DNA from 3 places in the Polaromonas sp. DSP2-3-2b2 genome. Region 3 is predicted to be linked to each of the others. Evidence: predicted binding sites of a transcription regulator. Region 3 holds the regulator's gene; each other region holds the start of a gene.
What was found. The regulator sigma-54, encoded in region 3, starts transcription at its own class of promoters, with help from an activator protein. The targets are predictions, from matches to a motif close to TGGCANGNAANCTGCTTT.
Positions count from the first base shown of each region.

Region 1: ACP7AD_RS11655 (ammonium transporter) is a predicted target of sigma-54. The motif match lies at 3,197-3,214, and genes of this name have one in related genera.
Region 2: ACP7AD_RS00460 (DUF2126 domain-containing protein) is a predicted target of sigma-54. The motif match lies at 7,752-7,769, and genes of this name have one in related genera.

Region 1 covers NZ_JAFCTH010000012.1:21,064-32,123, forward strand. Annotated here, with positions in the region: gene ACP7AD_RS11645 (GMC family oxidoreductase) at 1-1,161, shown strand, start outside; gene ACP7AD_RS11650 (hypothetical protein) at 1,409-1,723, opposite strand; gene ACP7AD_RS11655 (ammonium transporter) at 1,758-3,134, opposite strand; gene ACP7AD_RS11660 (sulfite exporter TauE/SafE family protein) at 3,624-4,382, shown strand; gene mrdA (penicillin-binding protein 2) at 4,429-6,555, opposite strand; gene mreD (rod shape-determining protein MreD) at 6,724-7,242, opposite strand; gene mreC (rod shape-determining protein MreC) at 7,239-8,159, opposite strand; gene ACP7AD_RS11680 (rod shape-determining protein) at 8,232-9,275, opposite strand; gene gatC (Asp-tRNA(Asn)/Glu-tRNA(Gln) amidotransferase subunit GatC) at 9,577-9,876, shown strand; gene gatA (Asp-tRNA(Asn)/Glu-tRNA(Gln) amidotransferase subunit GatA) at 9,873-11,060, shown strand, end outside.
Region 2 covers NZ_JAFCTH010000001.1:83,782-94,841, reverse strand. Annotated here, with positions in the region: gene ACP7AD_RS00475 (SHOCT domain-containing protein) at 1-522, opposite strand, end outside; gene ACP7AD_RS00470 (transglutaminase family protein) at 614-1,576, opposite strand; gene ACP7AD_RS00465 (circularly permuted type 2 ATP-grasp protein) at 1,573-4,125, opposite strand; gene ACP7AD_RS00460 (DUF2126 domain-containing protein) at 4,360-7,677, opposite strand; tRNA gene ACP7AD_RS00455 (tRNA-Thr) at 8,094-8,169, opposite strand; gene ACP7AD_RS00450 (class 1 fructose-bisphosphatase) at 8,182-9,189, opposite strand; gene pepN (aminopeptidase N) at 9,234-11,060, opposite strand, start outside.
Region 3 covers NZ_JAFCTH010000023.1:5,672-13,670, reverse strand. Annotated here, with positions in the region: gene ACP7AD_RS15710 (filamentous hemagglutinin N-terminal domain-containing protein) at 1-2,361, shown strand, start outside; gene ACP7AD_RS15705 (hypothetical protein) at 2,372-3,211, shown strand; gene lptA (lipopolysaccharide transport periplasmic protein LptA) at 3,577-4,218, shown strand; gene lptB (LPS export ABC transporter ATP-binding protein) at 4,223-5,020, shown strand; gene ACP7AD_RS15690 (RNA polymerase factor sigma-54) at 5,031-6,581, shown strand; gene ACP7AD_RS15685 (THUMP domain-containing class I SAM-dependent RNA methyltransferase) at 6,812-7,999, shown strand, end outside.

The DNA.
Region 1 (11,060 bases), on a different contig from region 3:
GGCATTCCCCAGACGCCGGACTTCAACCGGGGCAGCAACGAAGGCGTGGGCTATTTCGAGGTCAACCAGAAGAACGGCTGGCGCTGGAACACCGCCAAGGCCTTTTTGCGCCCGACCTGCCTGGGCCGGCCGAACTTTGAACTCTGGACCCACGCGCAAGTCAGCAAGCTGGTGATCGAGCAGCAAGGCGATGGCAGCCAGCGCTGCACCGGCGTGGAAGTCTGGACCGGCCAGGAGCGCGTCACGGCGCTGGCGACGCGCGACTCGGGCCCCATGGGCGAGGTGCTGCTGTGCGCGGGCAGCATCGGCTCGCCGCATATCCTGCAACTCTCTGGCATAGGCCCGGCGGCCCTGCTGCAGCAGCACGGCATTGCTGTGGTGCAGGATTTGCCCGGCGTGGGCGCCAACCTGCAGGACCATTTGCAGATCCGCTCGGTGTACAAGATCCGGGGCGACCAGGAGAGCCGGCGCTGGGGCCTGTCGCTCAACACCATGGCCAATTCGCTCTGGGGCAAGGCGCGCATCGGCATGGAATACGCGCTGCGCCGCACCGGGCCGATGAGCATGGCGCCGTCGCAGCTCGGCGCCTTCACGCGCTCATCGCCCGACCAGCCGTACCCGAACATCCAGTACCACGTCCAGCCGCTGTCGCTCGACGCGTTTGGCGAGCCGCTGCACAGCTTCAATGCCTTCACCGCCAGCGTGTGCAACCTGAACCCGACCAGCCGGGGCAGCGTTCGCCTGAAGACCGGCGCCTTTGCCGACGCGCCGGCCATTTCGCCCAATTACCTGAGCACGGCCGAGGACCGGCAGGTGGCGGCCGATTCGCTGCGCATCACGCGCAAGATCGTCAGCCAGGGCGCGCTGGCCAGATACCAGCCCGAGGAATTCAAGCCGGGCGTGCAGTTCCAGACCGACGAGGACCTGGCGCGGCTGGCCGGCGACATTGCCACGACGATTTTTCACCCGGTCGGCACGACGAAAATGGGCCGGGCCGACGACCCGATGGCGGTGGTCGATTCGCACCTGTGGGTGCGCGGCATTCGCGGCCTGCGCGTGGTCGATGCCGGCGTGATGCCGCTGATCACCAGCGGCAACACCAACTCGCCCACCTTGATGATTGCGGAAAAGGCGGCGCAGTGGATACAGGCCGGCGTCTAGGCGATGCAGGACGGTTGGCGGCGCAGCGTTGCCTGCCCGCTCAAGGTTGCCCACCGCTATTGCTCCGTAATTAATAGCTGCTTGCGCATGCCAGCCGTGCGCAATAGGCATTTTTGATGCTGAAAATCCGTTTTCACCTGAAATGAGCGCGCCTTAGCGCAGCCCCTTGATGTAGCGCGGTTCACTGGGCCGCAGCGTACCGCCCGCGCCGATCTGGCTGTCGCCAAACGCGCTGTCGCCGCCCGGCTCAAGCGGCAGCGCCGGCCGGGCGCCCAGCGCGCGGTCGTTGTACTCCCTGGCGGCATCCGACACCCGCTGGGCCAGCGGCCAGCGGCCGGTGGACCGGCGCGCCGGCAAAAGCCATTGCGGCCTCCAGCCTGTCGGCCAGCAGGCCCAGGTCGTCATGGCCGCCTTCGGCAGCTTTGTGATGCGCCAGGCGGATGATTTCAGCCGCATAGGCCGGGTTGCTGGCCAGCCATTCGGTGTCGGTCACGCGGCCGGTCTTGCGGCGCATCAGCACATGCAGGTGGGCGGCAATCGCCAGTTTTTCGTTCGAGGACATCGTCAATGCTCCTTATTGAAGGTCAGCCAGTCGGTCAGGTTCCCAGGCGCTCGGCATGCTGGTCGATGTCCAGGCCATCGCTTTCCGCCGTCTCGTCCACGCGCAGGCGCACGCACAGCGAGGTCAGCCACAAGAGCAGGCCGGTCATCACCAGGCTGTAGGCCATGACGCTGGCAACGCCGACGAACTGCACCAGCACGCTGCCTTCGACGCCTGAAATGGACTTGCTGGCAAACACGCCGGTGAGCAGCGAACCGACGATGCCGCCGACACCGTGCACGCCAAAGACATCGAGCGAATCGTCGGCCTTGAGCAGGCGCTTCAGGCCGGTGGCGCCCCAGTAACAGGCGACGCCGGCAACAACGCCAAAGACCACGGCAGAACCCGGCGACACATAACCGGCCGCCGGCGTGATGGCCACCAGCCCCGAGCACAGGCCCAGCAGCGAAGGGCGGCCGCGCGCCAGCCATTCGGCCGCCATCCACGACAGCGCGCCGGCCGAAGCGGTAATGTGCGTGACCGCCATGGCCAGCCCGGCCCGCCCGTCAGCCGCCACGGCGGAAGCGGCATTGAAGCCGAACCAGCCGACCCACAGCAAGCCCGCGCCGGCCATGGTCAGGCCCAGGTTGAAGGGCGAAAACGGTTCGACGCCATAGCCCCTGCGCGGCCCCAGCGCATAGGCGCAGACCAGCCCGGCCATGCCGGCGTTGACGTGCACCACCGATCCGCCGGCAAAATCCAGCGCGCCCAGGCGCGCCAGCCAGCCGTTCGGCTCCCAGACCCAGTGGGCAATCGGCGCATAAACCACGACCGTCCACAGCGACATGAAGATCAGCGTGGCCGAAAAGCGCATGCGCTCGACAAAGGCGCCGACCACCAGCGACGCCGTGATGATGGCAAAGCTGAGCTGGAACATGGCGTAGACCGACTCGGGAATGTTCGGCGCGATATGGCTGACCGCCACCATTTGCGCGTCCTTGAGGTAGTCCAGCCCGGAAAACCACATCCGCCCAGTGCCGCCGAGCACAGGGCCGAGCGTACCGCTGCCGGGGGTGAAGGCAATCGAATACCCGACAGCAAACCACAGCAGGCTGACGATCGCGCAGGTGGCTACCACGCAGGCCATGACATTGAGCACGCTCTTGCGCCGCACCATGCCGCCGTAAAACAGCGCAATGCCCGGCAGCGTCATGAGCAGCACCAGCGCGGTCGCGGTCATCATCCAGCCGGTGTCGGCGCTGTTGATGGTTTCAAGGCCGACCCGGCCCGGCTGCGTCAGGGGCGCGGCAGCGGCCGGCATGGCGCTGTCCTGCGCGCCCAGGGAAACGTCCGAAGGCGACTGGGCCCTAGCCGGTTGCGTGGCCAGGCCCATGCCCAGCCAGAAACACAAACTCAGCACAATCCATCGCATTGCATGTATGCAGGCCTGTCTTTCTTACCTAGATGTTTACAAAAATTTCAACGTAGTAACAAAAAACACGATCTGTGCCGGTTTGTACAAACCGGTAAAAACAGTGAAGAATCAGCGAGTGCGTGCATGAAAATGCGGTGATCGGCCCTACCGCCAGCGCTCCATGAGAGTGCTCACGACGATGCGCTTTGAGCGTTTCATCTGCGGGAAATCCCTGATGCACTGTCTCAGGGCACCCGTTACATTAAAAAACTTGCTGTCGAGCCTTGCTGCTCGCAATGCAGGGAGTTGAGGAGACATTTAAAAATAGAAAATACGGCATTGCAAAAAATGTTTGTTTGACCAAAAGCGCTGGCAACCCCGGCGCTTTTTTTCGTCCCGACCTTGCCATTCAGGCATCAAAAATGGCTTTTGCGCATGCTGCGCATGCGCCGATTGCTATAAATAACAGAGCAAAAAACCAGCCCGGCGGGTGCGACAATCGCCGCCATGGAATTGCTGCTTGTTTCGATGGCGTCGCTGCTGGCCGGTTTTGTGGACGCCATCGTCGGCGGCGGCGGCCTGATTCTGGTGCCGGCGTTGTTCGCCGTCTTTCCCACCACGCACCCGGCGACCTTGTTCGGCATCAACAAGGGCGCGTCGGTCTGGGGAACGGCGGTGGCCACGACCCAGTACGCGCGCCGCGTCCAGATGCGCTGGTCGGCGCTGCTGCCGGCGGCGGGGGCCGGGTTTTGCGGCTCGCTGGCGGGCGCCTGGCTGGTCACGGTGATCGACCCGGGCTTTCTGCGCAAGGTTCTCCCTTTTGTGCTGCTGGCCGTGCTGGCCTACACGCTAATCAAAAAGGACCTGGGCCGCCACCACACACCGCGTTTTTCCGGCCATGCCGAAACCCTGGCAGCCTGCTGCATCGGCTTGGTGCTGGGGTTTTACGACGGGTTTTTCGGTCCCGGCACGGGCAGCTTTTTCGTTTTTCTGTTCGTGCGCTGGCTGGGCTACGACTTTTTGAATGCGTCGGCGTCGGCCAAGCTGCTCAATACCGCAACCAACCTGGCGGCCCTGGGCCTGTTTGCCTGGAAGGGCCATGTCTGGTGGCATTTCGCGCTGACCATGGCCGTGGCCAATGTCGCGGGCAGCCTGCTGGGCACGCGCCTGGCGCTCAGGCACGGGGCGGGTTTCGTGCGGCTGGTGTTCATTGGCGTGGTCGGCGCGCTGATCCTGAAAACCGGTTTTGATGCTTTCCTGAAATAGCCTTGAGCGCACCGGCGGCCGGGTTGCGCGCAGGGTTGCGCGCAGGTTAAGGCGCGCTGTCTGGTGCAGGAATGACTGCAGAAGCCGGTCCGGCCGGCTTCTGGATGGCCTTGGCAGCCTTGACCGGTTTGGCGGGCTGGACAGCTTTGCCCTTGGCGCCGGCCGGTTCGGCCTTCTGAACGGCGGCGGCTTTTTGCGCTGCGGCCGACACCGTGGCGCCCGGCGTGTCGCCGACCAGCAGCGCATTCATGTCAAGGGCCAGGCGTGGCTTGCCAATCGGTGCCGCAGCCCGGCCCGTCTGCACCGCCAGCATGTCTTCCTCGCTCGGGTACTGGCCCAGCAGCACATAGTCAAACACCCTTCGGGCAATCGGCGCGGCCACGCCGCCGCCCCAGCCGGCATTTTCAACAATCACCGCCAAGGCAATCCTCGGGTTGTCGGCCGGCGCAAATGCCATGTACACCGCATGGTCGCGCTGGTGCTCTTCCAGCCGGGACTTGTTGTACTTGTCGTTCTTGCCAATGCTCACTGCCTGCGCCGTTCCGGTCTTGCCGCCAGACAGGTATTGCGCGCCGGCAAACACCTTGGTCGACGTCCCGCCCTGCGTCACGCCGACCAGCGCCTTGCGGATGATGGCCACGTGCTCGGGCTTGTAGCCCAGGTTGACCGGCGGGTCGGCCGGCAACGGATGCAGCGCGCGCGTCACCGTGTCCTGCGTGCCCATCACCAACCTGGGCTTGTGCTTGATGCCGTTGTTGGCCAGCGTCGCCGTGGCCTGCGCGAGCTGCAGCATGGTGAAGCTGTTGTAGCCCTGGCCGATGCCCAGCGAGATGGTTTCGCCGGCAAACCATTTCTGCTGCTCGGGCCGCTTGAAATAGCTGCGCTTCCAGGCCTGGTTGGGCAGCACGCCGCGCACCTCGCCGTTGATGTCGATGCCGGTGGGCTGGCCAAAGCCCAGCGGCGCCATGAAGTCGTGGATGCTTTCTACGCCCATCTCGTTGGCCAGCGTGTAGAAATACACATTGCTCGACTCGACAATCGCGCGGTTCATGTCCATGGCGCCGCCGCGCTCGTTTTCCGGGCTGCCGAAGCGGTGGCCGCCGAACATGAAGAAGCCCGGGTCGTTGATGATGGCGCTGGGCGAGCGCTTGCCGGTCTGCAGCGCGGCCATGGCCATGAAGGGCTTGTAGGTCGAGCCCGGCGGATAGGTGCCGCGCAATGCCCGGTTGAGCAGCGGCTTGTCGATCGACTCGTTGAGCGCCTGCCAGCTTTCCTGGTCGATGCCATCGACAAACAGGTTGGGGTCGAACGTGGGTTTGCTGACAAACGCCAGCACCTCGCCGTTTCTGGGGTCCAGCGCCACCAGCGCGCCGCGCCGCGCGCCGAACATGTCCTCGACCAGCTTTTGCAGGCCGATGTCCAGCGACAGCATCACGGTGTTGCCCGGCGTCGCCGGACTGCTCGCCAGCTTGCGCAGCGCGCGGCCGCCGGCAGACGTTTCCATCTGCTCGACGCCGGTCTGGCCGTGCAGCTGCTGCTCGAAGCTTTGCTCGACGCCGAGCTTGCCGATGTAGTCGGTGCCGCGGTAGTTGCCGTCTTCCTCGCGGTCCTCGATGGCGTCCTTTTCAGCCTGGTTGATGCGGCCGATGTAGCCCACGACATGGCTGCCCAGCTCGCCATAGGGATAGCTGCGAAACAGCCGGGCTTTGATGTCCACGCCCGGAAAGCTGAAGCGCCGCGCGGCAAAGCGCGCCACTTCCTCATCGCTCAGGCGGGTGCGCAGCGGAATCGACTCGAAGCTTTTCGATTCTTCGCGCAGGCGCTTGAAGCGGCGCTTGTCGCGCGGCTGGATATCGATCAGCTGCTCCAGCGCGGCGATGGTCTCGTCCAAGTCCGCGACCTTGGACGGCGTGATTTCCAGCGTGTAGGCCGAATAGTTGGATGCCAGCACGATGCCGTTGCGGTCCAGGATCAGGCCGCGATTCGGCACGATGGGAACAATCGCCGTGCGGTTGCTTTCAGCCTGCGCGCGCAGGTCTTCGTGGCGATGCACCTGCAGGTAGAACAATCTGGCCGCCACCAGCGAAAAGCACAGAAAAACCACCAGGCCGGCCACCAGCACCCGGACGCGAAACCGCGACAGCTCGGCTTCAACGTTTCTGAGTTCAGTCATGGGTTTGGGATTCGGCGTGGGTTAAAAAGTGCCGGGTGGCGCAATGGAAAAGCGGGAAAGTCGTTCACAAGGCAGAACGGGGTCATTAAAACAGGGGCATCTGATCAGTTGGGGACAGAGCTTGCCGCTGGCCTTCGGCTGGCGGGCTGCGGTCTGTCCCGCAAAGCCTCACAAGGGTCGGTTTTCATCGCGGTCTGGCGTTCGCAATTGCGGCACCAGCAGCAGCACGCTCGCCACCGGCCACAGCAGCGCTTCGGCCAGCGGCGCGACCCCCATGATCCAGCCCGGAAAAATGCCGCCGCCGAGCAGCCGCAGGATCAATTCGACGGCATGCGCCGCCGCAAACAGCGGCAGCACCTGCAAGGCCTGCAGCGGCACCTTGAACCACAGCAGCCGGCGCTGGATCATGGAGGCGAAAAAGCTCAGCGCAACATAGGAAAAGGCATGCTGCCCCAGCAAGGAAGTCTGGTGCACATCCATCGCCAGGCCGAACATGAAGGCGATGCCGATGCCCACCCTGAGCGGCTGGTGCACGCCCCAGAACACCAGCACCAGCGCCAGGAAATCAGGCATCCACGGCACCCGGCCCAGCGGCAGCATGTTGAGCAGCAGGGCCGCCACCAGGCTGCTCCAGATGAACACCGGATTGGCGGGCAGCAGCAGTTGCTGGCCGGAGCGCATGATCATTTGGCATACCCCCTTCGGGCAGGCACGGCCGGCGCGGTGCTGGAAGATGGCAGCGCCAGGTCCGCCGTGACCGGCTGGACGACGATGACATGCCGCGCGCCGTTGGTGAGCGCCTGCGGCACGCAGTAGATCTTGGAAAACGCCGATTCGGCCCGATGCTCGACGCGGCTGACCCGGGCCACCGGCAGGCCGGGCGGGTAGACGCCGTCCACGCCGCTGGTGGTCAGCAGGTCGCCTTCCTGGACATCGGCATTGCTGCCCATGAAGCGCAGCTCCATGCCGCTGCCGCCCACCGTCGGATCGCCATAGGCCACGCTGCGCGCGCCAGTGCGCACATTGAGCACCGGAATCGCCAATTCGGCATCGACCACCAGCGTGACCTCGCTGACCAGCGGATGCACCCGCGTCACCTGCCCCAGCACGCCGGACTCGTCAAGCACCGGCGAGCCCAGCGCGACCTGCTGCGTCTGCCCCTTGTCGATGATGACCTTGCGGGTATAGGGATCGGCGGCGTCGTACACCACCTCGGCCGCGGTGGCCGGCGTGGCAAGCTGCTCCTTGAGATCGAGCAGCTTGCGCAGGCGGTTGTTTTCCTGCATCAACAGTTCGACCTGGCCGGCGCGCAGCGACTGCAGCGCCAGCTTTTCCCGGGCCTGGGCACTTTCGGACTGCGCCTGGCCCAGGTCGGTGAAATAGCTGCTGGCGCTGCGCACCGCATGGACCGGCTGCAGGGCCAGCCACTGCACCGGGAACAGGGCGGTGGCAATGGCGGCGCGGATTGGCTGGGTGACGTTGAAGCGCGCATCGGCCACCATCAGGAACAGCGACAGCGCGCCAAAAAAAATCAGCTTGGAAAATACCGACGGCCCCTGGTTGAAAAAGGGCGGCAGGGATCTGTCGAGGGTTCCTAGAGCCATGGTGCGTGGTCAGGCAGGTCCGGCTTCAATGCGACACCGGACTGGCCCGAGGGATGGCGTGGTGAAAAAGGCTTATTCCGTGGTGAAGATCGAGCCCATGCGGTCCATGCGCTCCAGCGCAATGCCGCAGCCGCGCACCACGCAGGTCAGCGGGTCTTCGGCGACCAGCACCGGCAGGCCGGTTTCCTCGGCCAGCAGGCGGTCCAGGTCTCTCAAGAGCGCGCCGCCGCCGGTCAGCATCATGCCCCGGTCGGAAATGTCGGCGCCAAGTTCGGGCGGCGTCTGCTCCAGCGCGTTCTTCACGGCCGAGACGATCTGGTTGAGCGGGTCGGTCAGGGCTTCGAGAATTTCGTTGCTGGAGATGGTGAAGCTTCGCGGCACGCCTTCGGACAGGTTGCGACCCTTGACTTCCATTTCCTTGACTTCGGAGCCCGGAAAGGCCGAGCCGATGGTCTTCTTGATCACTTCAGCCGTCGGCTCGCCGATCAGCATGCCGTAGTTGCGGCGGATGTAGTTGATGATGGCCTCGTCGAAACGGTCGCCGCCGACGCGCACGCTGCCTTTGTAGACCATGCCGCCCAGCGAGATCACGCCGACTTCGGTGGTGCCGCCGCCGATATCGACCACCATCGAGCCGCTGGCCTCGGATACCGGCAGGCCGGCGCCCAGCGCGGCGGCCATGGGTTCCTCGATCAGATAGACAGCAGCAGCGCCAGCCGCTTCGGCCGCGTCCTTGATGGCGCGGCGCTCGACCTGGGTGGAACCGCAGGGCACGCAGATGATGATGCGCGGGCTCGGCGTGAGCAGACGGCGCGGATGCACCATCTTGATGAACTGCTTGATCATCTGCTCGGTGATGACGAAGTCGGCGATCACGCCATCCTTCATCGGGCGGATCGCCTCGATGTTGCCGGGCACCTTGCCCAGCATGGCTTTGGCTTCGCGGCCAACCGCCTGAATCACCTTTTTGCCATGCGGACCGCCTTCGTGGCGGATCGCGACCACCGACGGCTCATCCAGCACAATACCCTTGTTGCGCGCAAAAATCAGGGTATTGGCGGTACCGAGATCAATCGCCAGGTCGGTGGAAAAGTACCGACGGTATGCTTCAAACATGTTCAGGAATCCGGTTGGGGCATGGGCAAACTTCGTTGCCGCATCGCCTTTTATTATTAATCAGCAGTGAAAAGGGAGGACGTAGGAGATCAGGTTGCGCAACCTGTTTGAAGCGTCTAAAAAGCACCTAAAGGGTGGATCAGGCCTTGAATTCACGCCAAAGGCGGGATAATAACGCATCCACCCGATTCGGCGTGGCACAATGCCCCGTTTTTTTGGCGTTACAGCTGGTTTCAATTGCTGTTTCCGCGTCCTGTTCAAGGCGACTTTTCCCTTCTTTTGCACTACTTCACAAGCGCTTATGGTATTGACATTTAAAGACATAGAACGCGTGGCCAATCTGGCGCGGCTTGAACTCCGGCTTGATGAAACCGAGCGCACGCTGAGCCAGCTCAACGGCTTTTTTGCCCTGGTCGAGCAGATGGAGGCGGTCAATACCGACGGCGTGGAGCCGCTGGCGCACCCGGCAGCGCTGCTTGGCGAGGTCGCCCTGCGCCTGCGCGACGACATCGCCAGCGAACCCAACCAGCGCGAGGCCAGCCAGGTCAGCGCCCCGGCCGTCGAGCGCGGCCTGTTCCTTGTGCCGAAAGTGATCGAATGAGCAGCCTTTCTTCCAGCCCCCTGAACCTTGACCTGCACGACCTCGGCGTGACGCAGCTCGCCGCCCAACTGGCCGCAGGCAGCATCTCCAGCGTTGAAGTCACGCAGCATTTCCTGAACCGCATCGGGCAACACGCCAGCCTGGGCGCCTTCCTGTCCACCAATGCCGACGTGTCGCTGGCGCAGGCTAGAGCCGCCGACGCGCGGCTGGCTCTAGGGGAGCGCACGCCTTTGCTGGGCGTGCCGCTGGCGCACAAGGATGTGTTTGTCACGCGCGACTTTCCGACCACCGCCGGCTCGAAGATGCTGGCCAACTACCGCAGCCCTTTTGACGCCACCGTCGTCAGCCGGCTGGGCGTTGGCGCAGGCGGGGCCGGCATGGTCACGCTGGGCAAGCTCAACTGCGACGAGTTCGCCATGGGTTCCGGCAACGAAAACAGCGCCTACCAAAAAGTGCAGAACCCCTGGGACTTGAGCCGCGTGCCCGGCGGTTCCTCGGGCGGCTCGGCCGCAGCCGTGGCAGCGCGCCTCGTGCCAGCCGCCACCGGCACCGACACCGGCGGCTCGATTCGCCAGCCCGCGTCGCTGACCGGCATCACCGGCATCAAGCCGACCTACGGCCGCTGCTCGCGCTACGGCATGGTGGCGTTTGCCTCCAGCCTGGACCAGGCCGGCCCGATGGCACGCAGCGCGCTCGACTGCGCGCTGCTGCTCTCCGCCATGGCCGGACCCGACCCTGACCGCGATTCGACCTCGCTGGACCTGCCCGCCGTCAATTACGCTACTGATTTAATAGCTACTCCCACAGACGGAACAAGCGCAAAGCCCCTAAAAGGCTTGAGAATCGGCCTGCCGACGCAGTTTTTCGGCGCAGGCTGCGCGCCCGACGTGCTGGCCGCCGTGCGCGCGGCGCTGGCCGAGTTTGAAAAGCTGGGCGCCACGCTGGTCGATGTCAGCCTGCCGCTGACGGAATTGTCGATTCCGGTCTATTACGTGATTGCCCCGGCCGAGGCCAGCAGCAACCTGAGCCGCTTCGACGGCGTGCGCTACGGCCATCGCGCCAGCCACTACACCGACCTGAACGACATGTATAAGAAGTCGCGCAGCGAAGGCTTCGGCGACGAAGCCACGCGCCGCATCATGATTGGCACCTACGTCCTGTCGCACGGCTACTACGACGCCTAC
Region 2 (11,060 bases), on a different contig from region 3:
ATTCAACTCGATGGCCAGGCGGCGCGCCTGCGCAAAGTACGCATAGCGCACGCCGTTCTGCGCGCCGGTGCTGTTGGGCCAGCGCAGGTCGGCCGGCCACCAGTCAGGCGAGGTGCCCGGGGCGGGCGCGACAAACAGGCTTGCCGAAGGATTCATGGGCGCATGGGCGTCCTGGTTCGAGCCGCCGCCAGAATGGCTGGTCTGCTGCTGGCCGCCCTGGTTTTGCGACTGGAAGCCACCTAGCTGAAGCAGGCCGGGCTGGTTGGCCAGCAGCCTTGAAAGTTCGGCGCACAGTGAATCGACGCGGCCCTTGAGCTGGCCGTTGAACATGTCGGAGACCATGGTCATGCCGCCGCGCATCCACTGGCCGGAGCCGCTGAATTCGAAATGGTTGAACTGCGCCATGCTGCCGTTGCCGTTGATGACCGATTCGAGCATGCTCGCGACCGCCTCCGGGCTGAAGCCGTGGCGCTGGGCGATGTCGTTGACGGCCTGCTGGCCGCTGTTGGAAAGTTGCTTCATGGGAGTGACTCGATGTGTAAAGTGAAAAAAACGCAGCGAAAAAAAGAGTCTGCCAAGGCTGCGGCCGGCCGGCAAGCCGCTGCATCAAGGCTCAGCCCTGGCAATCCGTTGCTAGCTGCTTGCCTTGCCGGACTGCGCCCTCCAGCGGCAGCGGCGTGACGGTCACTCGCACCGCAAGATCCTGCTCGCCGCCGCCCAGCACCACGCCGCGCATGGGCGTGACATCGCTGAAGTCGCGGCCCCAGCCCAGGGTGATGTGGTCGTGCTGCACCAGGCAGCGGTTGGTCGGGTCGAAATCGACCCAGCCCAGGCCCGGGCAAAAAACCGACACCCAGGCATGCGACGCATCGGCACCGATCAGGCGCGGCTGGCCGACAGGCGGGTGCGTCAGGATGTAGCCGCTCATGTAGCGCGCAGGCAGGCCCAGGCTGCGCAGGCAGCCGATCATCAGCTGGGCAAAATCCTGGCATACGCCCCGGCGGCCGCGCAAAACCTCTTCCAGCGGCGTGGAAATGTCGGTCGCGGTGCCGTCGAACTCGAACTCGTCAAAAATCCGCTCGGTCAGGTCGAGCGCGGCATCCATCTGTGGCCGGCCCGGTGTGTAGCTGATGCGCGCAAACGCTTCGAGTTCAAGGCTGCAGCTCACATGCGGTGAGGCATACAGATAACGGTAGGCGTCGGCCATGGCGGCGTCCATGCCTTGCTGCAGCCGGTCGCGCAGGCTTTCCCATGAAGACGTTCCCTCGATGCCGCCCGGATCGAGCCGCCGCATCAGCGCGACCGTCGATTCGGCATGCACCAGCAGGCTCTGGTGCGGAGCGGTGATGGTGATCTGGCGGGTCTTGTTGCCAAAATAATCCATCCCGTCCACGCCATCGTTTTCTATCGGCGTCACCCACACCTCGTGCGACTCGATCTGCTGGTGGGCGAAGGACCTCGGCGTCATGTGCAGGAATTGCTGCGACAGCGTGACCGGGCTGCGGTAGCTCACTTCGGTTTCGTGAACGACGTGGTAACGGGCGCGCGCGGCAGCGCTCAGGGGCAAAGGATTCATGCTGTCTGCGTCTTCGTTGGATGGCTGCCGGTGTAGCTGAAGAATTGAACGCTGACCCGTTCCGACATTTCCGCACTGGCCACCTGGATGCGGTAGAGCAGCTTATTCAAGTGCGCATTGCCGCAATACAGGTCCGTGTCGGGATCCAGCAACACCAGTTCGTTCCTGAGCAGCTCCAGTTGTTCTTCGCCACACGAGCCGTAGGTCAGCGATATCTTCGTCAGGCTTTTCAGGACGCCTTTGAGCTGGAACAGGATCGAGCGGGTATTGCTCTCGTCGAGCAACAGCAGGTCCAGCACCGGCAGCCATTCGGGCTGCACGCGATAGCGGGCGCGGTAGGTGATGATGCAGTCGGACAATTCCAGCAGCCAGTCCAGGCTGCCGTTGGCTTGCATGCTAAGTGCATGCTGCAGCGTCACCGCCTGGAACTGCAGGCGTTCCAGGCGCCGGCCCAGCGACAGAAAACGCCAGCCCAGGTCCCGGGTCATGCCGTCAAGGGCAAAGCCGGACATGGTCATCAAGGCGGTGGTGGCGTTGTCAAGAATGGCCATCGCTTCCGACTGGGACAGCCGGGCATCGGCGCCGGACACGCTTTGCACCATCTGGTTGAAGGCGCGCCAGTTGTCAACGGAAAAGCGTTCGCGCAACTGGCTGGCGCTTTGGTAGAGCTGCTGCTGCTGCCTGGCCAGCCCCGGCACGTCGGGCGAAGCCACTGCCAGCATCAGTTCTGCCTCGACCTTCGTATCACTCAGGAGCGCTGCCACCTTGCCGGCCTGCGCCTGGCTTTGACTTTGCGTGCTTTTCCGCAATTCAATCAAGCCGAACCAGGTGCACAGCGCCACCACCGTCGGCCATTCATCCCCGCGATTTGCCGGTCCCACATTGAACAGAAAATTCAGCGCGACCCGCAGCAGGCGGGCGGTGTTGTCGCAACGCTCGGCATTGCGGCCGAACCAGAAAAGATTCTCCGCCACGCGGCTTGAAAGATGGGTGTCGTCGCGGATCAGGTCCTGGCAGGTGATGGTGCGTTTGAGCAGGTTGGGCACCTCGACCTGGTTGCTGGCCTGTATCCAGGTGTCCTTGCTGCCGCCCCCGCGCTGCATGGTGATGATGCGCGAATCCACGCCTGTCGCCACGCGGGTCAGTCCGCCCGGCATCACGACATAGCCTTTTGGCGTAGCGCACGCATAGACCCGAAGGCCGATGGCACGGGCGTTCAGGCCGCTGCCTGCCTCAGAACTCAACACCGGCGCCTGGGACAGCCGGACCAGTTCCTGGGCCACGTAGTTTTTGGGATTGGCGCGCATCTTCTTGATGAAGGCCGTGCGCGCCTCTCCGGTCAGGTCTTTGCCAAAAACGGGAAATTCCCGGAGCTGTGAAAAGCTTGGTTTGATGACGAGCTGGTCAAGCCGGTTGATCACCACTTCCAGCGCAGCCGGTTCGCCACACCACCAGGTTGCCACGGACGGCATCTTGAGCTCCTCGCCCAGCAGTCGCTTGCACAGCGACGGCAAAAAGCCCAGCAGCGCACCCGACTCCAGCAGGTTGGAGCCCAGGCTGTTGGCAATCAGCACATTGCCGCGCCGGGCCGCCTCGGTCAGTCCCGCCACGCCCAGCGCCGAGTCTGTGCGCAATTCAAGCGGGTCGCAGTAGTCATCATCAACCCGGCGCATGATCACATGCACCCGCTGCATGCCGGACAGCGTCTTGTGCCAGACCATGCCACCCCGCACCGTCAGGTCACTGCCTTCAACCAGCGGCAATCCCAGATAGCGCGCCAGGTAAGCTTGTTCGTAATAGGTTTCGTTGTACGGCCCGGGCGTCAGCAAAACAATCAGCGGCGCTTCGCTGCCCCGCAGCGGCACGGCACCCTTGCCGCTGGCTGCGCACTGGCGTCCCCAGGTGGCCAGGCTTTCGCGCAGGGTGTCAAAAAAGCCCGCCAGGTGCTGGACGTTCAGGTCGCGCAGCAGATCAGGAAAGGTCCGCGAGATGACCGAGCGGTTTTCCAGCGCATAACCGGCGCCCGAGGGCGCCTGCGTCCGGTCGGCCACGGCCCACCAGCGGCCGTTGGGTGCCCGTGCCAGGTCGATGGCGTAGAAATGCAGTGCAATGCCGTCCTTGTGCCGCATGCCATGGCATGGACGCAAAAAGCCGGCATGGCCATGAATCAGCGCTGGCGGCAGCAGCCTTTCCGCCAGCATTTTTTGCTCGCCATAAACATCGATCAGCAGCCGGTTCATCAGCGTTGCGCGCTGGATCACCGCCGCCTCGATGCCCGCCCACTCGTCATGCGGCAGGATCATCGGCAGGACATTGAGGTCCCAGGGGCGCTGCATGCCTTTGTCGTCGGTGTAGACGTTGTAGGTCACACCGTTTTCGCGCACCTGGCGCTGCACCGATTCGGTGCGCTTGCGCATCACGTCAGGCGCTTCGTGCGCCAGGCTGTCCAGGAAGGTGCGCCAGTGCGCGCGTGGCTGGTTCGAGCCATCCAGCATTTCATCAAAACTGTCGGGCGAAGCGGGGTAACCGGCAAGCAGTTGATTGAGCATCGGATCGGGTATTTCTCTGGAGCGCATTCGTTTTAACCAGCCAGCAACTTTTTTAGTATCAAATATACCTTTTGCGCAATTCCTGTATACGAAAGCAGCTATAAATTCAGTAGCAAAAATTGGTCAGGCGCCTTGCGCCCCCGTGATGGAAGGTCAGCGTGATTTCGCTCCAGCAAAAACGCGGATGACTCAGAACGAGGCATCCGCGTTGGGGAGGACAGCGTAAGGATACCGTCAATAAGGCTGCCAGCGCAAATCAAGCGTCATGGGAAAGCCCGGATTCAGGTCTTCCTTGTACACATTCATCGGCCCCGGCGTATGCCCGTGCGACCAGAAGCGGGCGAAGCGCCGTGCCTCGGCAGCATTGGCATTGATTGGCGAATGCTCCTCGCTGCGCCCGCCCGGATGCACGACATGGTAGGTGCAGCCGCCGATGGCGCGGCCGCTCCAAGTGTCCACCAGGTCGAACGTCAGCGGTGCCTGCACCCCGATGGTCGGGTGCAGTGCGGACCACGGGCTCCAGGCGCGAAAACGCACGCCGGCCACATACTCGCCCGGAACGCCGGTCGGATGCAGCGGCAGCATGCGCCCGTTGCAGGCAATCACGTGGCGCCCGTCGGTCAGCCCGCGCACCCGCAGCTGCATGCGTTCGACTGACGAATCGACATAGCGCGCGGTGCCGCCGGCGCTCATTTCCTCGCCCAGCACATTCCACGGCTCGATGGCCTGGCGCAGTTCCATCTCCACGCCTTCATAGGCGACGGTGCCAAAACGCGGAAACCGGAATTCGATGAACGGGTCGAACCAATGCTCTTCAAAGGCATAGCCCGAAGCGCGCAAATCCTTGACCACATCGCGGATGTCCTGCGCCACGAAATGCGGCAGCATCCAGCGGTCATGCAGGGCGGTGCCCCAAGGCACTAATTTTGACTGGTAAGACTGGCGCCAGAAACGCGCCACCAGCGCGCGCAACAGCAGCATCTGCAGCAGGCTCATGCGCTCGTGCGGCGGCATCTCGAAGGCGCGGAATTCGACCAGCCCCAGGCGGCCGGTCGGGCCGTCAGGGGAATACAGCTTGTCGATGGAAAATTCCGAGCGGTGGGTGCTGCCGGTCAGATCGACCAGCAGGTTGCGCAGCAGGCGGTCCACCATCCAGGGTTTGTCGCCCGGCTGCAGGGTGGGCAGCACCTTGTCCATCTGCTGGAAGGCAATCGCCAGTTCGTACAGGTTGTCGTCCCGCGCTTCATCGACGCGCGGCGCCTGACTGGTCGGCCCGATGAAGGTGCCCGAAAACAGGTACGACAGCGCCGGATGGTTCTGCCAGTAGGTGATCAGGCTTTTCAGCAGGTCGGGCCGGCGCAGCATCGGGCTGTCTTCGGCGGTCGCGCCGCCAAGGGTCGCATGGTTGCCGCCGCCGGTGCCAGTATGGCGGCCATCGACCATGAACTTTTCGGTGCCCAGGCGCGTTAGCCGAGCTTCTTCGTAGAGGGTCGTCATGTTGTAGACCAGCTCGTTCCAGCTGGCTGCCGGGTGGATGTTCACCTCGATGACGCCGGGATCGGGCGTGACGCTGAGCAACTTGATGCGCGGGTCGCGCGGCGGCGGATAGCCTTCCATCCACAGCTTGAGCTTGAGCTTGGCCGCCGTGTTCTCGACCGACGTGACCAGCGCCAGGTAGTCCTCGATGCGTTTGACCGGCGGCATGAAAACATGCAGCCGGCCGCCCCGCACCTGCACGCACAGCGCGGTGTGGATCACTTCACGTGGCTCGGGCTGCTCGTCGGCAGGAACAGGCTTTTTCGCCTTGGCCGTTCCCCGTTTTTCCTTCCTTCCGGCATCGAGCGAAGTATGCGGTGCGAAGGGATCGACATCGAACTCAGGCTCTTTTTCGTCTGGCAGCACCCAGGGCAGCGCATTGAGCGGCAGGCGCAGCCCCATGGGCGAGTCACCCTCGGTCAGGTAAAGGTGTTCGCGCTTGAGCGGCCAGGGGGACGTGCGCCAGGCAGTTCCCAGTGCGATGGTGGGGTCCAGGTCCCGGGGCTTGAGCGGCAGGACATAACCGACGACCTCGCCCAGCCCGTCTTCCAGCAGGCGCGCCAGGCGCCGCCGCTGTTCCGGCGCTTTCAGGTCAGCCTGAAGCGGGTCCAGGTTGACCGGCATGCCTTGCTCTAGCCGGGCTTGCTGCAGGACATCTTCATAGGCCGGAATCTGGCTGAAGGCCGGCAAGCCCAGCGCCTTGACCAGTTCAGCGCTGAAGCGTTCAGCGTCTTCGCTGCCATAGCCGTCAGGTTTGGCCTCGTCCGAGAACAGCGTGGGATCAAACCACATCGGCTGGCCGTCGATGCGCCAGTAAATGTTCAGCGCCCAGCGCGGCAAGGGCTCGCCCGGGTACCACTTGCCTTGGCCGTAATGCAGCATGCCGCCAGGCGCGAAGTGGTTTTTCAGCCGGTGTATGAGCTGGCCGGCCAGTTCACGTTTCTTGTCGCCGTGCGCCAGGGTGTTCCATTCGGCGCCGTCCATGTCGTCGATGGACACAAAGGTCGGCTCGCCGCCCTGGGTCAGGCGCACGTCCTGGCGCTTGAGGTCGGCATCGACCAGCTGGCCGAGCAGGTTGATTTTCTGCCAGTCTTCTTCCTTGTACGGCTTGGTGACTCGCGGGTCTTCATGAATGCGCGTGATCGTCATTTCATGAAAAAACGTGACCTCGGCCTTGTCGGTAAAGCCGGTCACCGGCGCCGCCGACGACGGCATGGCCGTGCAGGCCAGCGGAATATGGCCTTCGCTGGCCAGCATGCCCGATGTGGGGTCCAGCCCGATCCAGCCGGCGCCGGGAACATACACCTCGGTCCAGGCATGCAGGTCGGTGAAGTCGACTTCGGTTCCGCTCGGGCCGTCCAGCGAGGCCTGGTCGGCGCGCAGCTGGATCAGGTAACCCGACACGAAGCGTGCGGCCAGGCCCATTTCGCGCATGATCTGCACCAGCAGCCATCCGCTGTCGCGGCAGGAGCCCGAGCGCTTTTGCAGCGTTTCCTCGGGTGTCTGCACGCCGGGTTCCATCCGCAGCAAATAAGCGATGTCGCCCTGCAGGCGCTGGTTGACGGCCACAAGAAAGTCGTTGGTCGCCAGGTTTTTTTTCAAAATATCGCGCCGGGCCGCCGCCACCCATTCAACCAGCAGTTCGCCTGGTTTTTCCGACCGCATGTAGGGGCTCAGCTCCGCAGCAAGCTGTACCGGGTAGCTGAAGGGAAAAAACTCGGCATACTTTTCGACAAAAAAATCAAACGGATTGATGACGGTCATGTCCGCCACCAGGTCAACCGTGAATTCAAGCTTGTCTGATTTTTCAGGGAATACGTAGCGGCCGATGTAATTGCCGTAAGGGTCTTGCTGCCAGTTGATGAAGTGGTCTTCTGGCGTGACGGTCAGCGAATACGAAAGAATCGGCGTGCGTGCATGGGGCGCCGGTCGCAGCCGAACCTCATGCGGCGACAGGGTGACCGGGCGATCATAGTGGTAGCTGGTTTTGTGGTGCAGCGCGACACGGATGGCCATGGGAGGATGCCTTTCGATGAACGAGGGGGAGACGCGGACTGGGCCGTATCGCTGAAAACTGGACGATTGTTCCGGACGCACGATTCATGCCCAGACTTTCCATTTATAGCAGCGATGACCAGATGCTTTGGGCTGCCTGCAACTTTAACTACTCCAGCCATGGATGGGGTTTTTCCCGGATGAATGACCGACAGGTATTTGGTGAGGTTGTGCAGACAACCGCAGACTATGCACATGGCCGATGGCGGCTCGGCTGGCGTAGCTGGAATGGCGCGAAGGAATCCTTGGCTGTACAGGCTTCGCGGCTGTGCATGGGCGGGTCAGATTCCCGGAAATCCTCTTGCATCTGCTCTTGACAGATTGCCAAAGAAAAAGGGTCCACTACTATTTTAATAGTAATGAACCCTTGTCTGGTTTGGTGCCGGAGAGATGAATCGAACACCCGACCTTCTCATTACGAATGAGCTGCTCTACCGACTGAGCTACACCGGCTTAAGCCTTAGATTATAGCCCGGAGTGATAGGCGGTTACCCGCTCGACCTCATTTTTGGAACCCAGCATCACGCTGACGCGTTCGTGCAGCTTGGTCGGCTGGATGTCAAGGATGCGCTGCTTGCCGTTCGTGGCGGCGCCGCCGGCTTGTTCGATGAGCCAGCTCATGGGGTTGGCTTCATACATCAGGCGCAGCTTGCCGGCCTTTTCGGGCTCGCGCTTGTCCCACGGGTACAAAAACACGCCGCCGCGCGTCAGGATGCGGTGCACGTCGGCCACCATGGAGGCAATCCAGCGCATGTTGAAGTCTTTGCCGCGCGGGCCTTCCTTGCCCTGCAGGCACTCGTCGATGTAGCGCTTGACCGGCTCGTCCCAGTGCCGCATGTTGCTCATGTTGATGGCAAATTCCTGGGTGTCCGCCGGGATGGTCACGTTTTCTTCGGTCAGCACAAACGAGCCCTGCTCGCGGTCCAGGGTGAACATGGCCACGCCGTCGCCCACGGTGAGCGCCAGCGTGGTTTGCGGGCCGTAGACGCAGTAGCCGGCGGCCACTTGCTGGTTGCCCGGTTGCAGAAAGTCGCCTTCGTCAACGCCGCGATCGTCATCGGGCATTTTCAGCACGCTGAAGATGGTGCCGATGCTGACGTTCACATCGATGTTGCTGGAGCCGTCGAGCGGGTCGAACATCAACAGGTATTCGCCCTGGGGGTAACGGTTGGGCACGACATAAATGCCTTCCATTTCTTCAGACGCCATGGCGGCGAGGTGGCCGCCCCATTCGTTGGCTTCTATCAGCACTTCGTTTGCGATGATGTCGAGCTTTTTCTGGATTTCGCCCTGGACGTTTTCGCTGCCGGCGGTGCCCATCACGTCGCCCAGCGCGCCTTTGTTGACGGCCTGGCTGATGCCTTTACAGGCTCTAGCCACCACTTCTAGCAGCAGGCGCAGCTCGGGCGGAATGTGGCCTTCAAGGCGCTGCTGCTCGACCAGGTAACGCGTGAGGGAAATCTTTTTGGACATCAGGAAAAACTCCAGTCGGTAAATGAATAAGGGGCCTGCCGGGCTCAGTGGCCCAGGGCGCGCGTGATCACTTCGTGCGTGTCTTTGCTCAGGTCGGTGCGGGCGGCAACGCGGGCAATTGCCTGGTGCGCCTGGCTGCGGTAGGGCTCGGCCAGCTTGCTCCAGCGGTCCAGCGCGCGCGCCAGCCGGGCGGCGACCTGCGGATTGATGGCGTCGAGTTCGACCACGCGTTCGCACCAGAAGGTGTAGCCAGCCCCGTCAAGGCGGTGAAAGCCCGCCGGGTTGCCCTGGCAGAAGGTGCTGACCACGCTGCGCGCGCGGTTCGGATTTTTCAGGCTGAAGTCGGCATGCTTCATGAGTTGCTTGATCGCCGGCAGGATGTTGCCGCCGCGATCGGGTGCGCCGGTCTGCAGGCTGAACCACTTGTCGATGACCAGCGCCTCGTCCTTGAACAGGGCATGGAACATGGCCAGCGCCTGGGCAGCCAGCGGATGGCTGCTGGACACCAGCGCCGCCAGGGCGTTGAAGCGGTCGGTCATGTTGCCGGCGTCCTTGAAACGCTGCAGCGTCTTGCCGGGCCATACGGTGTCGCCACTTTCCCGCGCGGCCAAGCACAGGTGTGTCAGGGCCATGCCGGCCAGCGCGCGCCGGCCGCTCGAAACCGGGTCGGGCGTGTAGGCGCCGGTGTCGTGATTCGCTTCGTACGCCGCCTCCCAATCGGCACGGAAGGCGGTGGCGAGTTGCTGGCGCATGGCTTCGCGCACGGCGTGGATGTGCTGCGGATCGACCACGTCGAGCTGCTCGGCCAGATAGGTTTCGGATGGCAGCGTCAGCACCAGGTCCTTGAAGGCGGAATCGAGCGTCGGGTGGCGCAGGATCTCGCGCATAGCGTCTAAATAAGCATCATTTAACACGTTTGCGCATGATGCGCCTGCATCATTAGCTATTTTTTTAATAGCGATAACAGCACTGTTGACCGCCAGGCGCTGGCCGGCTTCCCAGCGGTTGAAGGGGTCGCTGTCGTGCGCCAGCAGATGCAGCAGTTGGGAATCCCGGTAGTCGAACTCCAGCACGACGGGCGCGGTGAAGCCGCGAAGAATGGACGGAACGGGTTCGGCGTCGAGGTTGACGAAGGTGAAGCTTTCGCTCGCCTGCGTCAGCACGACGGTGCGCGTTCCTGCAGCAGGCGCGCTTTCGCCATCCAGTTGTAGCGGCACATCCTGGCCGTCTACGCCGAGCAGGCCGAGGCCGACCGGAATCACGAACGGTTCCTTGGCCGGCTGGCCTGGAGTGGGCCAGCAGGTTTGCGACAGGGTCAGCGTGTAGCTGCGGGCGGCTGCGTCGTACCGGCCCTGCGCTTCCAGCCGCGGCGTGCCAGCTTGGCTGTACCAGCGCTTGAACTGCGGCAGCAGGCGCGCCAGATCCGACATCGGATTGGCGTCCGCAATGGCCTGCGCAAAATCGTCGCAGGTCACGGCCTGGCCGTCATGCCGCTCGAAGTAGAGCGTCATGCCCTTGGCAAAGCCCTGACGGCCTACCAGCGTCTGCATCATGCGGACGACTTCGGCGCCTTTTTCGTAGATCGTGACGGTGTAGAAGTTGCTGATCTCAATGTAACTGTCAGGCCGCACCGGATGCGCCATCGGGCCCGCGTCCTCGGGGAACTGGGCCGTGCGCAGCACGCGCACGTCCTCGATGCGCTTGACGGCTCTAGCTGAAGGCTGGTCGCACAAGTCCTGCGAGAACTCCTGGTCGCGGAACACCGTCAGGCCTTCCTTCAGGCTGAGCTGGAACCAGTCGCGGCAGGTGATGCGGTTGCCGGTCCAGTTGTGGAAATACTCGTGGCCGACGACGCTTTCGATGTTCGAGAA
Region 3 (7,999 bases):
ACCGACAGTGATTTCATGGCCGGCAACTACAAATTTTCCGGTGCGGGCGGCGGTTCGATACTCAACCAGGGAAACATCAACGCCGACGGCGGTTATGTTGCCTTGTTGGGTGCCAGCGTCAGCAACGAAGGTGTGATCTCGGCCAGACTCGGCACGGTGGCGCTCGCCGCCGGCAACGCCATCACCCTCGACCTGGCCGGGGACAGTCTGCTCAATGTCACGGTGAACGAGGGCGCGGTGAACGCGCTGGTGCAGAACGGTAGCCTGATCCAGGCCGACGGCGGCCAAGTGCTGCTGACCGCGCAGGCGGCGGGGAGCCTGTTGCAGAGCGTGGTCAACAACACCGGCGTGATTCAGGCGCAGACCGTCGAGAACCACAATGGCACGATCAAACTGCTGGGCGGCATGCAAAGCGGCACTGTGAATATTAGTGGCACTTTGGATGCCTCCGGCACGGGCGCAGGGCAAACCGGCGGCAACGTCACGGCTACGGGCCAGCACGTGGGCCTGTTCGGCGGGCACATCAATGCCTCTGGCGACGCCGGCGGCGGGACCGTACTCGTCGGCGGCGGCTTCCAGGGCAACAACCCTGCCGTACAGAATGCTTCCGCGACTTACATGAGCGCGGACTCCACGATTACGGCTGACGCCATCACCAATGGCAGCGGCGGCACCGTCGTGCTGTGGTCGAACGACTCGACGCGCGCTTACGGCAGCATCACGGCGCGCGGCGGCGCGCAGGGCGGCGACGGTGGCCTGATCGAAACCTCCGGCCATTGGCTGGACGTTGGGGGCATCAAGCTCAGCGCCGGTGCGCCGCACGGCCAAAACGGCACCTGGCTGCTCGACCCTGCCGACGTGACCATCACGGCCGCGGCAACGTCTAACGATACGAACACCGGCGGCGTCTTCTCACCGACTCCCGGCGCGAACTCGTCCAATATAGCTGTATCCGACATCACGACCATCCTCAGCGGCGTCGGACTACTGGGCACCGACGTCACGATCACTACGACGAACACCGGCGCGAGCGGAAGCGAATTCGGTGATATCACCGTAGGTGCGGCGATCACGTGGAACGGAGCCGCGAGCGCGAAAGGTGCGACGACGCTGACCTTGAACGCCGCCCGGGACGTGAACATCAACGCGGCGATCACCGCCACCAATGGAAACCTGGTGGTGTGTTGTGGCCGGGACATCAACGTGAACGCGCTAATTACGACGACCGGTGTTGTTGCCACGCCTAATACCGGTGGCAACGTCTTATTGAGCGCCGGTCACGATGTGAACGTCTTGAGGACTGCTCTCAACACGCTCTCGGGCATTACGACCACCAGCGGCAATATCGAAATATGTGCCGGAAACAATATCAACCTGAGCAATTCGTTCAACGGGGCGGCACTTCTTACACTGAGTGGTAGCGTCGCCGACTCCTCCCCCCCCACCGGTCCGGTTACGCCGCGCGGCTTGACACTGATTGCCGGCACTGCGGGTACCGGGCCGGGTACTGCGGGTGGCACCGTGGCCTTTACTACTGGCACGTACATTACCACCACAGGGCCGGCTGGCGTTACACCGACCAACATTTTTTACAATCCGAGCTCGTACGCAACGCCGACAAATTATTCGACTTTCTTCACCGGCACCGGCGGACCGCTGACGCAATACATGCTGGTGTTCCCGGACGGAGCGAACAAGACTTTCGATGGCACGACCACGGCAACATTCACCGGGTTGAAGGGCACCCCTGCCGGTGTCACCTTGAATACCGCTGGTGGTACTGCCAATTTCGATGCTGCGGACGTAGGAACGGACAAGACGATCAGCTTTACCGGCTTTACCCTTACGAAAGGCCCGATCTTGACTGGCGGAACCGCAACTAACTTTGCCCTCCCGCTTACTTGCTGCTCGCCTATTGTTGGGAAAACAACCGCGAATATCACAGGCACAGGCACAGGCACAGGCACAGGCACAGGCACAGGCACAGGCACAGGCACAGGCACAGGCACAGGCACAGGCACAGGCACAGGCACAGGCACAGGCACAGGTACAGGTACAGGTACAGGTACAGGTACAGGTACAGGTACAGGTACAGGTGGAGGCCCAGCTGTGTCTCCGCCGGTTGTTTCGGTTCCGGAACAGACGCCATTGCCTCCCGTGTTGACGCCGTCAACACCGCCTGCCGTCGTTCCGCCCGGATACGTTTTTACAGTCGTTCCGCCAACGCCAATGCCGCCTCCTGTCCTGGTCGTTGTAACGCCACCAACACCACTGGTCGTGGTGCCTGTAGCGGTGCCGGTCGAAACGCCGCCCGAGAAATACGAGGCGCCAGTACGCAAGCCCAAACCGGAACGCAATTAATAAAGCGGTTATGAGAAAACCCGAAAAAATACTGGCGCTCATGCTCCGAGAAATTTTCCTGGGCTTGCTGGCCACAGGATTGATTTGCACCCAGGCGTATGCATCGCATGAGGCTGCGCATTTGCCAGGCTCTGGGTTGGCATTTTCTGCGCTGGCAGGTGACGGCAACTCCCTGCCAACGGTCACGCAAACGCAATCCACAGTAGCGGGAAAAAGCTCAAAACGCGCCAGCTTCGGACAGGCCAGCGCCTCCAAGGAAGCCCGACATGTGGCCCATTGGGTGGTGGATTCTGGCGACAACCTCAACAAGCCCTTTGTCATCGTGGACAAGCGAGACGCAAAGGTCTTCGTGTTCGATGCGCAGGGCAAGCTGCGCGGAGAATCTTCCGCGCTGCTCGGACTGGCCATAGGTGATCACTCCGTTCCTGGCATTGGAACCAAAAAGCTGTCAGCCATTGGCCCGGAGGAACGCACCACGCCGGCAGGCCGTTTCGTGGCTAACCTGGACAAGAACCTCAAGGGCGACGAGATGCTCTGGGTGGACTACGACACTGCCATTTCCATGCACCGTGTCGCCACTGGCACAGCCAAGGAACGCCGCGCCGAAAGGCTGGCCAGTTCGTCGCCGTCAGAGCGCCGGATTTCTTACGGCTGCATCAATATTCCCGTCAAGTTTTACGACAACGTGGTGAGTCCTGCGTTTACCGGAACGGACGGCATTGTTTATGTGCTGCCCGAAACCCGCTCGGCCCGTGAAGTCTTTGGGTCGTACGACGTCGGGGAAGAAGCCAGCCTGCAGGCCATAAGCCCGGAAGCGCCGGCGCCGGTGGTATCCCACACAACCAGATGATGATGCGCCTTGCTCTGCAACTAGCGACGGTCCGCACGCTGGGCAGAGCACTCCGCGTGGGAGGAACTGCCCGGTGCAGCGCGTCTTGCGAAGGAAAGGCACGCTTCGTCGCAACGCGTGCCGACAGGAAAGAACTTTTAGTGTTCCGCTGGCCGCCGGTTATGCCGTCCAGCCATGATGTTTCGCAGGAAGTGCCTGGCAACGCAACGAAATGACCGTTTCCAACGCGAATTGGAATAACAGCCAGGGCAGGAAAACTTTGCAATGGGCCGTCCAGGTCATGCAACTCTGTTTGCGCGCTCCTGCGATTCTTGCGACCGGCGTGGCTACAATGGCAGAACCCATAGCTGCAAGATTCGTGCCTTATGAAACGCTCCTTTTGTTCTTTCCTCTTGATGGCCTTCCTCGCCGCAGGCGTGGCGCTGCCCGCTGCAGCCGAGAAGGCCGACCGCGACAAGCCGATGAATGCCGAGGCCGATGCCCTGCGCTATGACGACCTCAAGCAGACCAGCGTGTTCACCGGCAATGTCGTCATCACCAAGGGCACGACCATCATCCGCGGCGCACTGGTGGAGGTCAGCCAGGACCCCGAGGGCTACCAGCTGGCCGTGGCCACGGCGGCGCCGGGCAAGCTGGCCTACTACCGCAAGAAGCGCGACGGCGTCGATGAGTACATCGAAGGCGAAGGCGAGCGGATCGAATACGACAGCCGCGCCGACCTGGTGAAATTCATCAAGCGCGCCGTGGTGCGCCGCTTCAAGGGCGCGACGCTGAGCGACGAAACCACCGGCGGGCTGATCGTGTACGACAACAACACCGATGTGTTCACGGTCGACGCCGGCGCGCAAACCCGCACCGCCGACAATCCCGGCGGACGGGTTCGCGCCATGCTGTCGCCGCGCGGCACGGTGTCTGGCGCCACCGCCGCCCCGCCAGCCGGCGGACCGGCGCCCGTTTTACGCCCCAGCACCACGCTGGGCACGGGCGCAGCCCCGAAAGCACCTTGACCCCATGAATCGAGCGATTGAAAAAATACCTCCGCAGGAGGGCGCGGTTCGCCTCGACACGTCCAGCAGCCTGGTTGCCCACGGATTGCGAAAGTCCTACGGCAGCCGCCTGGTGGTGCAGGACGTGTCGCTGTCGGTGCAAAAAGGCGAGGTGGTCGGCCTGCTGGGCCCGAATGGCGCGGGCAAGACCACCTCGTTCTACATGATCGTCGGCTTGGTGCGCGCCGATGCGGGCGAGATTTCCATCGACGGCCAGCCGGTCGAGCACATGCCGATCCACAAGCGCGCGCGCCTGGGCCTGAGCTACCTGCCGCAGGAAGCGTCGATCTTTCGCAAACTCACAGTCCAGGAAAACGTTCGCGCCGTGCTGGAACTGCAGCGCGATGCCGCCGGCAAGCCGCTGGGCCGCGCCGAGCTGGAGTCGCGGCTCGATGCGCTGCTCAAGGACCTGCGCGTCGACCATCTGCGCGACTCGCCGGCCTTGTCGCTGTCGGGCGGCGAGCGCCGCCGCGTCGAGATTGCCAGAGCCCTGGCCACCCAGCCGCGCTTCATCCTGCTCGACGAGCCGTTTGCCGGCATCGACCCGATTGCCGTGATCGAGATCCAGCGCATCATCGGTTTTCTCAAGTCGCGCGGCATCGGCGTCTTGATCACCGACCACAACGTTCGCGAGACGCTGGGCATTTGCGATCACGCCTACATCATCAGCGACGGCCATGTGCTGGCCAACGGCACGCCGGCCGAGATCGTGAACAACACCGAGGTACGCCGGGTGTATTTGGGCGAACACTTCAAGATGTGATGCGCCAGTCATGAAACAAGGACTTTCACTGCGCGTTTCGCAGCACCTGGCGCTCACGCCGCAGCTGCAGCAGTCGATCCGGCTGCTGCAGCTCTCGACGCTGGAGCTGAGCCAGGAAGTCGAGCAGATGCTCGATGAAAACCCGTTTCTCGAACTGGCGGACGACAGCGCGCCGCGCGAGGAATTTGGCCTGGACCAGACCGACACCCCGGTCAGCCAGGACAGCCGCGAATTCGAGTCTGCTACGGATTCAATAGCTGTAAGCGCAGACACAGCAAGCGCAAGCGCATCAAAAGAGTCTGAAACCACAGCAGAGGCCGGCACCGAGGCCGCGCTGGAAGAAAGCTGGGAAGGCGATGGCTCGGTCGAGTCTTCGCCCGACGACAGCGAATGGGGCGGCGACGCACCAGCGCGCAAGAACAACCTGGACGACAGCAACGCCGAAGCGTCCGACCTGACCGGCGCGCACGAGTCGCTGCAAGACCACCTGCACCGGCAGGCGCTCGGCCTGCGCCTGTCCGAACTCGACCGCGCCGCCCTGCACTTCCTGATCGAGTCGCTCAACGACGACGGCTACCTCGAAGACAGCCTGGCGTCGCTCGCCGCCGGACTGGCCAGCGGCGACCCGGAGCAGGCCGAAGAACTGGAAGAGCAGTTCGCCATCGCCTTGCAACTGCTCCAGCACATGGAGCCTGCCGGCGTCGGCGCGCGCACCCTGGCCGAATGCCTGCGACTGCAACTGTTTGAGTGCAAGAACAGCCTGGAGTCGTGCGCCGCCATGGCGATCTGCCAGCAGCCGATGGAGTTGCTGGCCAAGCGCGATGTCAAGCGCCTGTCGCACCTGTGCAAATTCCCCGAAGACGCCATCAAGGGCGCGATTGGCCTGATCGCCCGGCTCGACCCCAAGCCCGGCCGGCGTTTTGCCAATGTCGAGCGCAACCTGATCGTTCCCGACGTGATCGTCGTCAAGGCCGGCCGGGGCTTCAAGGTCACGCTCAACAGCGACGTCATGCCCCGGCTGCGGGTCCACGACATCTACGCCAGCGCCCTGCGCCAGCACGGCGGCCGGGGCGGCGGCCAGGCGCTGCAGCAGCGGCTGCAGGAAGCGCGCTGGTTCATCAAGAACATCCAGCAACGTTTCGACACCATCCTGCGCGTCAGCAACGCCATCGTCGAGCGGCAAAAAAACTTCTTCACCCACGGCGAGCTCGCCATGCGGCCGCTGGTGCTGCGCGAGATCGCCGACGAACTGGGCCTGCACGAATCGACGATTTCGCGCGTCACCACCGCCAAGTACATGGGCACGCCGTTTGGCACCTTCGAGCTGAAGTATTTCTTTGGCTCGGGCCTGGGCACCGAGAGCGGCGGCAATGCGTCCAGCACCGCCGTGCGCGCGCTGATCAAGCAGTTCATAGCAATCGAAAGCCCGAAAAAGCCGCTCAGCGACAGCCAGATTTCCGAAATGCTCAAGGAGCAAGGCATCGAATGCGCCCGCCGCACGGTGGCCAAATACCGCGAGGCGTTGCGCATCGCGCCCACGAATTTACGCAAAGCGCTGTGATGTTGCCCCCACGGTCGTTCGCTTCGCGTAACTCCCTGCCCCCCCGAGGGGGCCGCTGCGCCTGCGGTCTGGCAAAGCCAGTCCCGCGGCCCCTGCTGGTGGGGAGCGACACGCTGCATCCTTGCCACTGCGTGTGGTTCGCTCTTTATCCGTTCGCCCTGATGTAGATACGGGTTCTACCCAACAAAGCTGCGGCTCCTCACAATCAGCCCAGCACAGTGAGATAACTTATGAACCAACTCCAACTCTTCCTCCCCTGCGCCGCCGGCGTCGAGAACCTGCTGGCCGCCGAAGTCCGGCGCATCACCGGCATCGAGGGCAAGGCCTGGCGCGCCGGCGTGCAGCTGCAGGGCTCGTGGCGCGAAGCGCTGCAGCTCAACCTGCACAGCCGCCTGGCCCAGCGCGTGCTGATCGAGCTGCAGCACGGCACCTACCGCAGCGAGCAGGACCTGTACAACGCGGCGGCCAGCGTCGCCTGGGAAATCTGGTTCACGCCCGCGCAGACCTTCAAGGTCGAGATCACCGCCCAGCACAGCCCGCTGCAAAGCCTGAACTTTGCCGCGCTCAAGATCAAGGACGCGATTGCCGACCGCTTCCGGCACAAGTTCAACGACGTGCGCCCCAGCGTCGATACCCGCTGGCCCGACGTGCGCGTGTATGTGCACCTCACCACCGACACCGTGACGGTGTACATCGACACCTCGGGCGAGCCGCTGTTCAAGCGCGGCTGGCGCGAGGACAAGGGCGACGCGCCGCTCAAGGAAACGCTGGCCGCCGCGATGATCGCCGCCAGCGGCTGGGACCAGCTGTGCAAGGACGGCGTGCCGCTGTACGACCCGTGCTGCGGCTCGGGCACCATCGTCATCGAGGCGGCGCAGATCGCCTGCAACATCGCGCCGGGCATCAACCGCCGCTTTGCCTTCCAGAAGTATTTGCCCTTCCAGGGCCACGTGTGGGAAGGCCTGCTCGACCAGGCCGAAGCGGCGATTACCGAACCCACGGCGCCGGTGTTCGGCAGCGATGTGTCCTTCCGCATGGTCGATTTTGCCGAGCGCAATGCCGAACGCGCCGGCGTCGCGCATGCGGTGCAGGTGCGCGGCGGCGACGCGCTGCAGCGCATGCCGCCCGCGCCGAGCGGCGTGATGCTGGTGAACCCGCCGTACGGCGAGCGCATCGACGTGGCGGGCGTGGCTGGCACCAGCGGCGTGCAGCAGCGCGAGCAGCGGCGTTCGCAATTCCAGGGTCAGAGCGTTGATGAATTCGGCCAGCCGGTGGTGCGCCAGGAACGGGACAGCCGCCAGGGCCGCAATGAACGCAACGAGCACGACAGCCGCGATGAAACAGGCTTCGAGCCGCCGCGCGACCGCTCGGCCAACCCCGGCCGCGAGCAGGCGCAAAACGCCTGGGGCGAGGAAGCC